DNA from 2 places in the Pseudomonas sp. LBUM1671 genome. Region 2 is predicted to be linked to the other one. Evidence: predicted binding sites of a transcription regulator. Region 2 holds the regulator's gene; the other holds the start of a gene.
What was found. Region 2 encodes FliA, which starts transcription of late flagellar genes. Its sites were predicted from a motif close to CTAAAGTTTNNNNNNNNNNNGCCGNTAA; they were not measured.
Positions count from the first base shown of each region.

Region 1: a site for FliA is predicted at 2,602-2,629, ahead of ACA060_RS00610 (methyl-accepting chemotaxis protein). Genes of this name have one in related genera too.

Region 1 is NZ_CP166782.1:119,962-127,650, forward strand. It holds rRNA gene ACA060_RS00590 (23S ribosomal RNA) at 1-823, shown strand, start outside; rRNA gene rrf (5S ribosomal RNA) at 997-1,112, shown strand; rRNA gene rrf (5S ribosomal RNA) at 1,220-1,335, shown strand; partial or broken gene ACA060_RS00605 (FecR domain-containing protein) at 1,676-2,543, opposite strand; gene ACA060_RS00610 (methyl-accepting chemotaxis protein) at 2,745-4,625, shown strand; gene ACA060_RS00615 (SRPBCC family protein) at 4,771-5,238, opposite strand; gene ACA060_RS00620 (amino acid adenylation domain-containing protein) at 5,261-7,689, opposite strand, start outside.
Region 2 is NZ_CP166782.1:1,748,056-1,755,744, reverse strand. It holds gene motD (flagellar motor protein MotD) at 1-351, opposite strand, end outside; gene ACA060_RS07910 (flagellar motor protein) at 364-1,104, opposite strand; gene ACA060_RS07905 (protein-glutamate methylesterase/protein-glutamine glutaminase) at 1,104-2,243, opposite strand; gene ACA060_RS07900 (chemotaxis protein CheA) at 2,294-4,525, opposite strand; gene ACA060_RS07895 (protein phosphatase CheZ) at 4,579-5,367, opposite strand; gene ACA060_RS07890 (chemotaxis response regulator CheY) at 5,390-5,761, opposite strand; gene fliA (RNA polymerase sigma factor FliA) at 5,929-6,669, opposite strand; gene fleN (flagellar synthesis regulator FleN) at 6,666-7,496, opposite strand; gene flhF (flagellar biosynthesis GTPase FlhF) at 7,613-7,689, opposite strand, start outside.

The sequences.
Region 1 (7,689 bases), 1.6 Mb from region 2:
AGCTTTGCACTGGACTTTGAATTTGCTTGTGTAGGATAGGTGGGAGGCTTTGAAGCGTGGACGCCAGTTCGCGTGGAGCCAACCTTGAAATACCACCCTGGCAACTTTGAGGTTCTAACTCAGGTCCGTTATCCGGATCGAGGACAGTGTATGGTGGGTAGTTTGACTGGGGCGGTCTCCTCCTAAAGAGTAACGGAGGAGTACGAAGGTGCGCTCAGACCGGTCGGAAATCGGTCGTAGAGTATAAAGGCAAAAGCGCGCTTGACTGCGAGACAGACACGTCGAGCAGGTACGAAAGTAGGTCTTAGTGATCCGGTGGTTCTGTATGGAAGGGCCATCGCTCAACGGATAAAAGGTACTCCGGGGATAACAGGCTGATACCGCCCAAGAGTTCATATCGACGGCGGTGTTTGGCACCTCGATGTCGGCTCATCACATCCTGGGGCTGAAGCCGGTCCCAAGGGTATGGCTGTTCGCCATTTAAAGTGGTACGCGAGCTGGGTTTAGAACGTCGTGAGACAGTTCGGTCCCTATCTGCCGTGGACGTTTGAGATTTGAGAGGGGCTGCTCCTAGTACGAGAGGACCGGAGTGGACGAACCTCTGGTGTTCCGGTTGTCACGCCAGTGGCATTGCCGGGTAGCTATGTTCGGAATAGATAACCGCTGAAAGCATCTAAGCGGGAAACTAGCCTCAAGATGAGATCTCACTGGGACCTTGAGTCCCCTGAAGGGCCGTCGAAGACTACGACGTTGATAGGTTGGGTGTGTAAGCGCTGTGAGGCGTTGAGCTAACCAATACTAATTGCCCGTGAGGCTTGACCATATAACACCCAAGCAATTTGCTTGCTTCGAGCCCAAAGGCGAAAGAGCACCAGATTGCGGTGTGTGAAGACGAAACGAACCGAAAGTTCGAGATACTCACAAAACACCAAGCTGTCACATACCCATTCGCTGGAGCGTGAACCCGCAAGGGCCCATGACCTGGCTACCGAATTTCTTGACGACCATAGAGCATTGGAACCACCTGATCCCATCCCGAACTCAGCAGTGAAACGATGCATCGCCGATGGTAGTGTGGGGTTTCCCCATGTGAGAGTAGGTCATCGTCAAGATTAAATTCCGAAACCCCTATCTGCGTATGCAGGTAGGGGTTTTGTTTTAGTAGAAGTCACCAATTTTGCTGGCACGTTACGACTGTAATGGGCTGGTCACAGAATTTCTTGACGACCATAGAGCATTGGAACCACCTGATCCCATCCCGAACTCAGCAGTGAAACGATGCATCGCCGATGGTAGTGTGGGGTTTCCCCATGTGAGAGTAGGTCATCGTCAAGATTGAATTCCGAAACCCCTGTCTGCTAACGCAGACAGGGGTTTTGTCTTTCTGGGAGCCCCAAAAGCTTTACCCCAGACTGGCTCACGGCCTCCAGGCCCGAAGCACTGAGCAAATGATTCAGCGCCTGATCGACCGAACAGTCGCCCTGCACACCCGGTGACTGACACCCGCTAGTTTGCGCCGGTTGGCAACAAGTCGACACCCAGCGTGGTAGAGAACAGCGCCGCGCGAACGGCGTGGCGTGAAATGCAGGTGTCCGGAGTGAGACAAGGAAGATTCTTACCGATGGCGCGCATATTGACTAAGCCGGGCTTGTACGAAAAACCCGCCACAAATAATTCAGACTTGCCGCTCCAGCGTCACCCACCAGCGAGTGCGATAGCGCAACTGCACGGGCAGGGTTTGCGGCAGAATGGCCATCTGCTTATCGGTGCTATCCAGGCGGAAGACTCCGGACAGTCGCAAGTCGGCAATGTCCGATGAGCACGTCAGATAACCGTGCCGGTAGCGTGCGACCTCATTGAGGAATTCCCTCAGGCGCATGTTGCGAGTGACGATCAAGCCATCGACCCACGCGCCGGCATCCATATCCAGCGGCGCCGCCACTTTCGCCTGGTGGTGGTCGGTTAAATAACTCTGCCCGGCCTGCCTCCGAATCGGCTCACCCTCAGCGACCCGTGGCGAATGAATCGCGACGATGCCGCTGGTGACACTGAGCCGTGTGCAGTCATCGTTCTGACGCAGGATGAACCGCGCGCCCACGCCTTCATACACCGCGTGACCACTTTACACACGCAACGGTGGATCAAATGGAGACGCTTCGTCGATCCCGCCGCAGGTCACGATGATTTTGCCGCGCGTCAGTTTGATTAGCCGTTGCTGCGCGGCGTAATCGAGATCCACCGCGCAGACGGTGTCGAGCTCCAGTCGGGTGCCGTCGGGCAATTGGAACCCCGTCGCTCCCCCTTGGCGGTGACTAGTCGGCGGTCCGCTGTTGCCAACCCACCGCATCCTTTCCCAGCCATGCCGCCGAACCTACCAGCAACGCACCTGACAACAGCTTCAGAGCCTGTCGTCGTCCCAATCCCTGGGCGCTGTTTTCCAGGGTGTTGAAGGGGATTTGAGCACCGGGTACGACGCGCGGATTGCTGCTCAGCTCGGCTTGCAGGGACTGCACGCGCTGCCACCCCAGTTCGTGTTCCAAATGCTACGCGCGCAAGACGGCACGCCGTTCGGCGGGAATGTCGGGCATTTCATACAAACCCCTAAGATTTCTCCGACTGGTGCCGACAGACTGGGGAGACATGCGTGCACCAAAGTAGCGCGGCCGAAGAATACCGCCTGCGCTGTTACATGGAATGTTGCACCTGGAACGCATCCCCACTTTTTGCATAAGAAGTCCCATGAAATGAATCTCAAATTCAGCCATAAAATCCTTCTGGCCGCCTCCGGCGTCGTGGTGCTGGCTTTTGCGTTGTTCACTTTGTACAACGACTATCTGCAGCGAAACACCATCCGGCAAAACCTCGAGTCCTCCGTCCAGCAGGCCGGCGACCTGACCGCCAGCAGCGTGCAGAACTGGATGAGCGGTCGTGTGCTGGTCCTGGAAAACCTCGCACAGAACGTCGCTCACCAAGGCGCCAACGCGGACCTTCCAGGCCTGGTTGATCAGCCGGCCTTCACCTCGAACTTCCAGTTCACCTACGTTGGCCAAGCCAATGGCGTGTTCACCCAACGCCCCGACGCGAAGATGCCGGACGGTTACGATCCGCGTCAGCGTCCCTGGTACAAACAAGCCGTGGCTGCCGACAAAACCATGCTGACGCCGCCGTACATGGCAGCGGTCGGTGGCTTGGTGGTGACTATCGCCATGCCGGTGAAAAAGAACGGTGAATTGCTCGGCGTAGTCGGCGGTGACCTGAGCCTGGAAACCCTGGTGAAGATCATCAACTCGGTGGACTTCGGTGGCATCGGCCACGCGTTCCTGGTCAGCGCCGACGGTCAGGTGATCGTCAGCCCGGACAAAGACCAGGTGATGAAAAACCTGAAAGACATTTACCCGAACGCTGGCGTGCGCATCGAGAAGGGCAATCAGGACGTCACCCTGAACAATCAGGACCGCATCCTCTCGTTCACCCCGGTGAGCGGTTTGCCAAATGCCGAGTGGTACATCGGTCTGTCAATCGATAAGGACAAGGCCTACGCACCACTGAGCCAATTCCGCACCTCCGCGCTGATCGCAATGTTCATCGCCGTGAGCGTTATTGCCGTGCTGCTGAGCCTGCTGATCAACGTGCTGATGCGTCCCCTGACCACCATGGGCCGCGCGATGCAGGACATCGCCCAAGGTGAAGGCGACCTGACCCGTCGTCTGGCCGTGGAAAGCAAAGACGAGTTCGGTGAGTTGGGCGGTTCGTTCAACCAGTTCGTGGAGCGGATTCACGCCTCCATTTCCGAAGTGTCCTCGGCGACCCGTCAGGTCCACGATTTGTCGCAACGAGTGATGGCATCGTCCAACGCCTCGATCGTCGGTTCCGACGAACAAAGCGCACGCACCAACAGCGTGGCGGCGGCGATCAACCAACTGGGTGCCGCCACTCAGGAAATCGCGCGCAATGCTGCCGATGCTTCGCAGCATGCCAGCGGCGCGAGCGAGCAGGCGGACGATGGTCGTCAGGTGGTGGAGAAAACTATCCTGGCCATGACCGAGCTGTCGCAGAAAATCAGCCTGTCCTGCACCCAGATCGAAACCCTGAACGCCAGCACTGACAACATCGGGCACATTCTTGATGTGATCAAAGGCATCTCCCAGCAGACCAACTTGCTCGCGCTCAACGCCGCCATCGAAGCGGCACGTGCCGGTGAAGCCGGCCGTGGTTTTGCGGTGGTGGCGGATGAGGTGCGCAATCTGGCGCATCGCACGCAAGAGTCGGCGGAAGAGATCCACAAGATGATCACCTCGCTGCAGATCGGTTCTCGCGAAGCGGTGACCACCATGAACGCGAGTCAGGTTTCCAGCGAAGAGAGCGTCGAAGTGGCGAACCAGGCTGGCCTGCGACTGGTCAGCGTGACCCAGCGCATCGGCGAAATCGACGGCATGAACCAGTCGGTGGCTGCGGCGACCGAAGAGCAGACGGCGGTGGTGGAAACCCTCAACGTCGACGTCAACCAAATCAACTTGCTGAACCAGCAGAGCGTGGCGAACCTCAATGAAACGTTGAAGGATTGCGATGCGTTGTCGTTGCAGGCGAACCGGTTGAAGCAGTTGGTGGATAGCTTCAAGATCTGATCAAGGCCCGTTCTACCACGTTATCGTTCTTCGCGAGCAAGCCCGCTCCCACATTCGACCGCATTCCTTCAGAAGGAAATCGGTCAACCTGTGGGAGCGGGCTTGCTCGCGAAAGCGGTACAACAATCACCGCTTAACCAAAGCCCTACACAAACAGCTTCAATACATTGTTCATCGCATCATCCGCAAACCCCTGCACAAAATCCTTGAACCCCGGCAGCGCCTCATCACCCCCCTGTGCCGGTTCGGCAATAATGGTCCAGGTCGCTCGCGACTTGCTCGCACCCAACGGTTCAACACTCATCGCCGCCCACAGATTGGCCACGCCCAGCGTGTTGTAAATCGTGGTCCACGTCATGTTCAATGCCTGGTCATCCCGCGAGTTGAGTTGCTCGACCACCAGGTTGCCATCCTTGAAGAATTTCTTGCGCAGCGACGACTCGCCTTCGCCTGTCATCTCGATGTGCGACAGCGCCGGAATGAATTGATCGAATCCGGCAAAGTTGCCGACCACCGCCCAGACCTGCATGGCATCCGCCGGCACTTCCACCGAAGACACGACGTGGCAGCCTTCAGGGTTTTTGATCAGGGTATCGGGTTGCAGGGTTTTCATGGTTTTGCTCCGGTTGAGTGAATCAGATGAAATTGATTTCTTTGAGGTAGTCGCAGCCGCGACGCAGCAGCGCCGGGGATTTTTCCGGGTAGTGCGCGCCCATCTGCCGCACGCCGGCCTGGGCGTTGGCGTGGCCGATCATCGAGATGTCGCCGATGTCTTCCTCGAAGCCGTTCAGGTAGAAACCGAGCACGCCGAACAGCGCGTTGTCGCTGTCGACCCGGCCCAGTTGTTGCTGCCAGTCGGCGACGCTGACCATTGAAAATTCCCGGCCGGCCTCACGGAATGACGCGACGTAATCGTCCCAACTCAGGGGCTCGGGGTTGTGCAGGTTGAACACCGCTTTTTCAGGCGAATAACGGCTGGCATGGAAGGCGATAAAGCGGGCGAGAAAGTCCACCGGCATCAAGTCGAAATTCAGCGCGAACTCCGGCACCTGGCCGAGCTGGATCGAGCCTTTGAGCATCAACATCAAACGATTTTTGTGCGGCTGACAAACGCCAGTCAGGCTGTTGAAACTGATGTTGCCGGGGCGATAGAGATTGACCCGCACCCCACGCTCGCGCGCCCGTTCAAGGATCCGTTCGCCGACCCATTTCGACAGGTTGTAGCCGTTCTTGATGTAGATCGGCGGCGTCTGCGCGGCGGGTAATTCCAGCACCCGGCCATCGTCTGCAATCGTGCTGGACGCCGAGAGCGTGGAGACGAAATTGAAGATCTTCTTGCTGCGCCCTTCGCACAGCCGAAGGCATTCGAAAATCGGCTCGACGTTGTCCCGCGCCAGCGACTCGTAATCGAGCACGTGATTGACGTTGGCGGCGTTGTGCACCAACGCGCCGAACTCTCGATCGAGGCGCTCGTAAACGTGCGCATCGAGCCCCAACGCCGGGCGCGTAATGTCCGCCGCGTAAACCTGCACCCGGCTCAAGTCCAGATGCTCCAGACGATTCTCGCGCAAGGCGTGGGCGAAGCGCTCGGCCGCCGATTGCCCGCCTCCATCGCGCACCAGGCAGGCGACTTCAGTGACGCCCCATGCCAGCAACGCCTCGACGATGTGCACACCGACAAAACTGTTGGCACCGGTGACAATCACCTTGTGCACATCGCCCATGCGGCTGATGGGCAGCGGCTGAATATCCAGTTCACGGAAGGCATCCGCCAGCGCCTGCACACTCAGGACTTCCTCGGTGCCAGAGCCACGCACCAACGTCGCCAGCTTCGCAATGGTCGGCAATTCAATGAAGCGGTTGATCGAGATGCTGCGACCGAATTCCTCCCGCAATCGCAGCAGCATCCGCGACAACAGAATCGAATGGCCGCCCAGATTGAAGAAGCTTTCATCGGTCGAAATATCGCTGGCCGGCAGCTCCAGCAGCTCGGCCCAGATCTCCAGCAACAACGCTTCGTCGGCGCTGGCGGGCAAGCGCCGCGCGGTGTTTTCGGCCACATTCACCGGCATCGCCAGCAGCGCTTGGCGGTCGACCTTGCCGTTGCTGGAGAACGGCATGCTCGGCAGTTCTGTCCAGGCAATGGGTTGCATGTAGTCCGGTAAAAACTGCAGCGCATGAGCCTTCAAGCTTTCGCGAGCGGCACTTGGTTGTTCCTCCTGAGGTTGCGCGAGGAAAGCCAGAATTCGTCGCTGACTGTCGATGACCACCGCCACTTGGCGGTACAACTGGCTGTCGCGCAGGCAGCGTTCGATCTCTTCCGGCTCGACACGAAAGCCGCGGATCTTCACCTGATTGTCCCGTCGTCCGCACAGCTCGACTCCGCCGCGGGTCCACTTCGCCATGTCGCCGGTACGGTAGGCACGCAGGCGCTGGCCGTCCGGCAAGTGCAAATCCAGGTAACGCTCGGCCGTCTGCTGCGGATTGTTCAGATAACCCAGGCACACGCCCGGCCCGACGATGTACAACTCACCGACGGTCTGCTCGGCCACCGGTTGAAACGCCTCGTCGAGAATCAGCACCTGGCTGTTGGCGATCGGCGTCCCGAGTGTGCGGTTGTTGTCGCTGGCGCGCAGTTGACGCGCGGTGATCAGCACCGTGGCTTCGGTCGGGCCATAGAGGTTGTAGAGGTTGCCCTGACGGGTGAGCTGTTCGATGACGTAGGGCTCGCAGACATCGCCGCCGGTCATCACATGGTCCAGGACCTGCAGCTGATCCAGCGGCAGAATGCTCAACAATGCCGGCGGCAAAAAGGCGTGGCTGAGGCGTTGATGGCGGATCAGCTCGACCAGTTGCAATGGATCACGGCGCTGGTCATCGCTGGGCACGATCAGTTCGGCGCCCTGAAGCAGGGTTGGGAAGATGTCGATCAGCGACGAGTCGAAACTCAACGACGAAAACTGCAAGGCTCGACTGTGCTCGGTGAGTTGCACATAGTCGGCGTACCACGCGGTGAAGTGCGCGAGGTTGGCCTGGCTGAGCAACACGCCTTTGGGATGCCCGG
Region 2 (7,689 bases):
CTTGATCAAGTCGCCAAACGCCGCACTGATGTCATCGGCGATGCTTTTCAGCGGATCGCTGGCACCGGAAACACCGGCATCGACCTGCTCACTGTCCTTGACCAGCGGCTTGGCCGGGGTCACGGTCTGCGGCCGTTCTTCACCAATCGGAATCGGCTTGAGCGAGCGATCGGCATCCGTAAAGACCCCGATCAACGCCTGCGAGATGACCTTGTACTTGCCCTCGTTGATCGAAGAAATCGAATACATGACCACGAAGAATGCGAACAGCAACGTGATGAAGTCGGCATAGGAAACGAGCCAGCGTTCATGGTTTACATGTTCTTCAGGTTGCCGACGACGAGCCATGATCCATATCCCCCATCAATCCATGAAGCCCTGAAGCTTCAACTCAATAGAGCGAGGGTTTTCACCTTCGGCGATCGACAGGATCCCTTCCAGCAACATTTCGCGATAACGCGACTGGCGCAAGGCAACGGACTTGAGCTTGGCGGCAACCGGCAGCAACACCAGGTTGGCACTGGCCACGCCGTAGATGGTGGCGACGAAGGCGACGGCGATGCCGCTGCCCAGTTGCGACGGATCGGCCAGGTTGCCCATGACATGGATCAGGCCCATTACCGCACCGATGATGCCGATGGTCGGCGCGTAACCGCCCATGCTTTCAAAAACTTTGGCCGCTTCGATGTCGCGGGATTCCTGGGTGTAGAAATCCACTTCCAGAATGCTGCGAATCGCTTCCGGCTCAGCGCCGTCCACCAGCAGTTGCAGACCTTTGCGCGAATAACTGTCAGGTTCGGCATCGGCCACCCCTTCCAGACCGAGCAGCCCTTCCTTGCGCGCGGTCAGGCTCCAGTTGACGACGCGGTCGATACCGCCGGCCAGGTCAACGCGCGGCGGAAACAGAATCCAGCCAACGATTTGCATGGCACGCTTGAAAGCGCTCATCGGCGATTGCAGCAACGCCGCGCCGACGGTCCCACCGATTACGATCAGTGCCGCCGGGCCGTTGGCCAATGCGCCGAGGTGACCGCCTTCAAGGTAATTGCCGCCAATGATGGCGACAAACGCCATGATGATCCCGATAAGGCTTAAAACATCCATCAGATACAGGCCTCGACCAAGTGTCTGCCAATATCGTCCAGGCCGTAGATCGCGTCGGCGAGGTCTGCTTTGACGATCGCCATCGGCATGCCGTAGATCACGCAGCTGGCTTCATCCTGTGCCCAAATCGCACTGCCGCCCTGCTTGAGCAGGCGCGCGCCTTCACGACCGTCGGCGCCCATGCCGGTCAGTACGACCGCCAGAACTTTGTCGCCGTAGGACTTGGCGGCGGAACCGAAGGTAATGTCCACGCACGGTTTGTAGTTCAGACGCTCGTCGCCCGGCAGGATTTTCACCGCGCCACGGCCATCGATCATCATTTGCTTGCCACCCGGCGCCAGCAGCGCCAGGCCCGGACGCAGGATGTCGCCATCCTCGGCTTCCTTGACGCTGATGCGGCAAAGCTTGTCCAGCCGTTCGGCGAAAGCCTTGGTGAAGGCGGCCGGCATGTGCTGGATCAGCACGATCGGGGCCGGGAAGTTGGCCGGCAACTGGGTCAACACCCGCTGCAAGGCAACCGGGCCGCCCGTGGACGTGCCGATGGCCACCAGTTTGTAGGCTTTGCGTTTTGGCGCGGGCGACGACGGGCCCGACGATGCCGGGGCGTAGCTACGCGCCGGAATCGGTGCCGCTGCCGGACGCGCAGGCGTGCTGCTGCCGTAACTGCTGACGCTCGAAGGCGCAGGCGTCGGGGCTGGCGCGGCGACAGGAGCCGGTGCGCTGTAGGTGTTGGCACGACGGTTACTGCGCGAGATGCTGAGAATCTTCTCGCACAGCAGTTGCTTGACCTTCTCCGGGTTACGGGAGATGTCTTCGAAATTCTTCGGCAGGAAATCCACCGCGCCAGCGTCCAGCGCGTCGAGGGTTACCCGAGCGCCTTCGTGCGTCAGCGAGGAGAACATCAATACCGGGGTCGGGCAGCGCTGCATGATGTGCCGCACCGCCGTGATGCCATCCATCATCGGCATCTCGTAGTCCATGGTGATCACGTCTGGCTTGAGGGCCAGCGCCTGATCGATCGCCTCTTTTCCGTTGGTCGCCGTACCGACGACCTGGATATTCGGATCCGCTGAAAGAATTTCCGAGACGCGGCGGCGGAAAAACCCCGAATCGTCCACCACCAGGACTTTGACTACCATAAACACTCCGTTAGGACGGAGCGAGGCTCAGTCGCCCCGCTCCACCAGAATCAAATACGCCGTGCGGCGTAACGCTTGAGCATGCTCGGTACATCGAGAATCAGCGCAATGCGACCGTCACCGGTGATGGTGGCGCCCGACATGCCCGGGGTTCCCTGGAGCATTTTGCCCAATGGCTTGATGACCACTTCTTCCTGGCCCACCAGTTGGTCGACGACGAAGCCGATCCGCTGAGTGCCCACCGAAAGGATCACCACGTGGCCCTCGCGCTGCTCTTCGTGAGCGGCGGAGCTGACCAGCCAGCGCTTGAGGTAGAACAATGGCAGTGCCTTGTCCCGCACGATCACCACTTCCTGGCCGTCCACCACGTTGGTGCGCGACAGGTCGAGGTGGAAGATCTCGTTGACGTTCACCAGCGGGAACGCGAACGCCTGGTTGCCGAGCATGACCATCAGCGTCGGCATGATCGCCAGGGTCAACGGGACCTTGATGACGATCTTCGAGCCCTTGCCCTTGGTCGAATAGATATTGATGGTGCCGTTGAGCTGGGCGATTTTGGTTTTCACCACGTCCATGCCCACGCCGCGTCCGGAGACATCGGAAATTTCGGTCTTGGTCGAGAAACCCGGCGCGAAGATCAGGTTGAAGCAATCGGACTCGCTGAGGCGATCGGCTGCATCCTTGTCCATCAAGCCTTTCTTCACGGCGATGCCGCGCAGAACGTCAGCGTCCATGCCTTTGCCGTCATCGGAGATGGACAGCAGGATGTGGTCGCCTTCCTGCTCAGCGGACAGGATCACCTTGCCGCTGCGAGGCTTGCCCATCGCTTCGCGTTCGGCCGGCTCTTCAATACCGTGGTCGACCGAGTTGCGCACCAAGTGGACCAGCGGGTCGGCCAGGGCCTCGACGAGGTTCTTGTCGAGGTCGGTTTCTTCGCCGACCAGCTCCAGGTTGATCTCTTTCTTGAGCTGGCGAGCCAGGTCGCGAACCAGACGCGGGAAGCGCCCGAAGACTTTCTTGATCGGTTGCATCCGGGTCTTCATGACCGCGGTCTGCAGGTCGGCCGTGACCACGTCTAGGTTCGACACGGCCTTGGACATGGCTTCGTCGCCGCTGTTGAGGCCCAGACGGACCAGGCGGTTACGCACCAGAACCAGTTCGCCGACCATGTTCATGATTTCGTCGAGACGCGCGGTATCAACCCGCACGGTGGTCTCGGCTTCACTGGCCGGTTTTTCCGGTGGTGGCGCGGACGGTGCACGGGCTGGAGCCGGTGCAGCGGCAGCCGCTGGCTTCGGCGCTTCGGCTTTCGGCTCGGGCGCCTTGGCAACCGGTTTCGGCGCCGCAGCCTTGGCGGCTGGAGCAGCGACTGCTGCACCTGTGCCGACTTCGGTGAACTTGCCTTTGCCGTGCAATTCGTCGAGCAGCGACTCGAACTCGTGATCGGAGATCAGATCGCCACCAGCCGCTTTAGCGGTTGGCGCAGCCGGCGCAGGTACGGCGGCAATGGCCGATTCCAGCGCATCCACCGCAAAGTTGCCCTTGCCGTGCAGTTGATCGAGCAATGCTTCGAATTCGTCGTCGGTGATGTCAGAGCTGTCGCCTGCCGCTTTCGGGGCAGCCGGTGCAGCGGGCGCTGCCACTGCGTCGACAGCGAACTGGCCTTTGCCGTGCAGTTGATCGAGCAACGACTCGAACTCGGCATCGGTGATTTCGTCGCTGGCCGCAGAATCCGCAGCAGCCACTGGAGCAGCTGCCGGTGCTTCGGCTTGAGCCTTGACGGCGTTCAGCGAGTCCAGCAGTTGTTCGAATTCGTTATCGGTGATGTCGCCCGACTCTTCAGCGGCCGGTGCTTCGACCACTTCAGCCACCGGTGCAGCTTCATCAGCCGTTTGCGGCTCGGCCAGACGGGCCAGTGCCGCGAGCAATTCAGGCGTGGCAGCCGTGATCGGGCTGCGTTCGCGCACTTCGGTGAACATGCTGTTCACCGCGTCCAGCGCTTCGAGAACCACGTCCATCAGTTCCGAGTCGACGCGACGTTCACCCTTGCGCAGGATGTCGAACACGTTCTCGGCGATGTGACAGCACTCCACCAGCTCGTTGAGCTGGAGGAAGCCGGCGCCCCCTTTTACAGTGTGAAAACCGCGAAAAATTGCATTGAGCAAATCCGCATCATCCGGTCGGCTTTCCAGCTCGACCAGCTGTTCGGACAGTTGCTCTAGAATCTCGCCGGCCTCAACCAGGAAATCCTGAAGGATCTCTTCATCGGCGCCGAAGCTCATTAAGGGGGTGCTCCTGAGGTCTAAAAACCTAAAAAACCTAAAATGCTAAAACTCTAAAATCCTAGGCTGGATAACAAATCGTCCACATCGTCCTGACCGGACACAACGTCTTCTCTTTTATCGGCATGAATCTGCGGACCTTCACCCTGAGAGAGATGTTTTTGCGGATCTTTTTCAGCGAGCATCGCATCACGGTCATGTTCGATACCCGCAAAGCGGTCTACCTGGCTGGCCATGAGCACGAGCTTGAGCAAGTTGCTTTCAACTTCGGTGACCAATTGGGTTACGCGTTTGATCACTTGACCGGTGAGGTCCTGGTAATCCTGGGCCAGCAGAATGTCATTGAGGTTGCTCGACACCGTGCGATTGTCTTCGCTGCTGCGTGTCAGGAAACCGTCGACCCGCCGAGCCAGTTCGCGGAACTCTTCGGCTCCGACTTCGCGACGCATGAACCGACCCCAATCCGTGCTCAACGCCTGGGCTTCTTCGCTCAGGCTGTTGACCAGCGGCGTGGCGTTCTCCACCAGGTCCATGGTGCGGTTGGCGGCAGCCTCGGTCAGCTTGACCACATACCCCAGGCGCTCGGTGGCGTCCGTGATCTGCGACACTTCCTCGGCTTGCGGCATGTTCGGGTCAATCTGGAAATTGACGATCGCGCTATGCAGCTCGCGAGTGAGCTTGCCCACTTCCTGATACAGGCCGCGGTCACGGGTCTGATTGAGCTCATGGATCAGTTGCACGGCGTCGCCGAACCTGCCTTTTTCAAGGCTTTCGACCAGTTCGACCGCGTGTTTTTTCAGGGTCGATTCAAAATCGCCCAATGAAGATTCTTTATGCTCCATAGCTCCCCCGTGGCGCAGTGGATCAACCGATGCGTTCGAAAATCTTCTCGATTTTTTCTTTCAACGCCTGGGCCGTGAAGGGTTTGACCACATAGCCGTTAACACCGGCCTGGGCCGCTTCGATGATCTGCTCGCGCTTGGCTTCTGCAGTCACCATCAGCACTGGCAGGTGCTTGAGCTTTTCATCGGCGCGTACGTGACGCAGCAGATCGATACCGGTCATGCCAGGCATGTTCCAGTCCGTTACCAGAAAGTCGATGCTCCCGCTGTTGAGAACCGGAATGGCGGTAGTGCCATCGTCAGCCTCGACCGTGTTGGTGAACCCAAGGTCACGCAACAGGTTTTTTATGATCCGCCGCATCGTTGAGAAGTCATCAACGATGAGGATTTTCATGTTCTTGTCCAATTCGACCTCCAAGCAGTCTTAAACGCGCCCAGCACCTGGACGCGCCATTTCAATCAATCCGGCAATGCATTCGATGACTGTCTGGAGCACAACAGATCGCGACCGGTGCAGTTCAACACCCCACCGGCCTCGTTCGCAGTGTCCCCACACTGCCTTCAGCGCGCTCGCCACTCCCCCAAACGCCCCCGCAAACGGGCCGCGCACTGGCTATGTAACTGGCTGACCCGCGATTCGCTGACCCCCAGGACCTCACCGATTTCCTTGAGGTTCAGCTCTTCGTCGTAGTACAGCGCCAACACCAGTCGCTCACGCTCCGGCAAATTGGCAATCGCGTCCGCCAGCGCTGCCTGGAAGCGTTCATCTTCCAGATCGCGTGACGGCTCCAGATGTGCACTCGCGCCATCCTCGTGCAGCCCTTCGTGTTCGCCGTCCTGCAACAGATCGTCGAAACTGAATAACCGGCTGCCCAGGGTGTCGTTCAAAATCCCGTAATAATCATCGAGACTCAATTGGAGTTCGGCCGCAACCTCATGATCTTTAGCGTCACGACCGGTTTTAGCTTCAATCGAGCGAATTGCGTCGCTGACCATCCGGGTATTGCGGTGGACCGAACGTGGCGCCCAGTCCCCCTTGCGTACTTCATCGAGCATCGCGCCACGGATTCGAATGCCCGCGTACGTCTCGAAACTCGCGCCTTTGCTGGCGTCATATTTGGTCGATACTTCAAGCAGGCCAATCATCCCGGCCTGGATCAGGTCTTCAACCTGAACACTGGCCGGCAGACGGGCCAGCAAGTGGTAAGCAATGCGTTTGACCAGTGGCGCGTAACGCTCGATCAGCTCGTACTGCGCATCACGTGCCGACTTCTTGTAGAGGTTGTAGCCACTGGCTGTCATAGGACGGGTCCTGCGGTCTGTTGCACGAGGCGCTCGACGAAAAACTCCAGGTGCCCACGCGGGTTGGCAGGTAACGGCCAGGTGTCGACCTTCTGCGCGATTGCCTTGAACGCCAGGGCGCACTTGGAACGCGGGAAGGCTTCGTAGACGGCGCGCTGCTTCTGCACAGCCTTGCGCACGCTTTCGTCGTAAGGCACCGCGCCAACGTATTGTAGGGCGACGTCGAGGAAGCGGTCCGTGACCTTGGTCAACTTGGCGAACAGGTTGCGACCTTCCTGCGGGCTCTGGGCCATGTTGGCCAGGACGCGGAAGCGGTTCATGCCGTAGTCGCGGTTCAGCAGTTTGATCAACGCGTAGGCATCCGTGATCGAAGTCGGCTCGTCGCAGACCACCAGCAAAACTTCTTGCGCGGCGCGAACGAAACTGACTACCGAGTCACCAATGCCCGCAGCGGTGTCGATCACCAAGACGTCGAGGTTGTCGCCGATATCGCTGAAGGCCTGGATCAGGCCGGCGTGTTGGGCCGGGCTCAAATGAACCATGCTCTGCGTGCCGGACGCGGCCGGGACGATGCGGATACCGCCGGGGCCTTGCAACAGCACGTCGCGCAGCTCACAGCGGCCTTCGATCACGTCGGCCAGGGTACGTTTGGGTGTCAGCCCCAGCAGGACGTCGACGTTCGCCAGCCCCAGATCGGCGTCCAGCAGCATGACGCGCCGGCCGAGCTCAGCTAGAGCCAGGGACAAGTTCACTGACACGTTAGTCTTCCCGACGCCACCTTTGCCGCCGGTCACCGCGATCACCTGTACGGGATGCATGCTGCCCATGTTATTTCTTTACCTTGTCTTGCATAGACGGAGGCCACATTACTGGCTGCGCGTTCATCAACTGAACAATGCATGGCAGACCATCGATGTAGGTACAAAAACTGTTCATTAGTACCTCAGCCAACCTGCTTGGTCGGGCTGTGGTAAATATCAGCGAACATGTCAGCCATGGCTTCTTCGCTGGGTTCTTCCT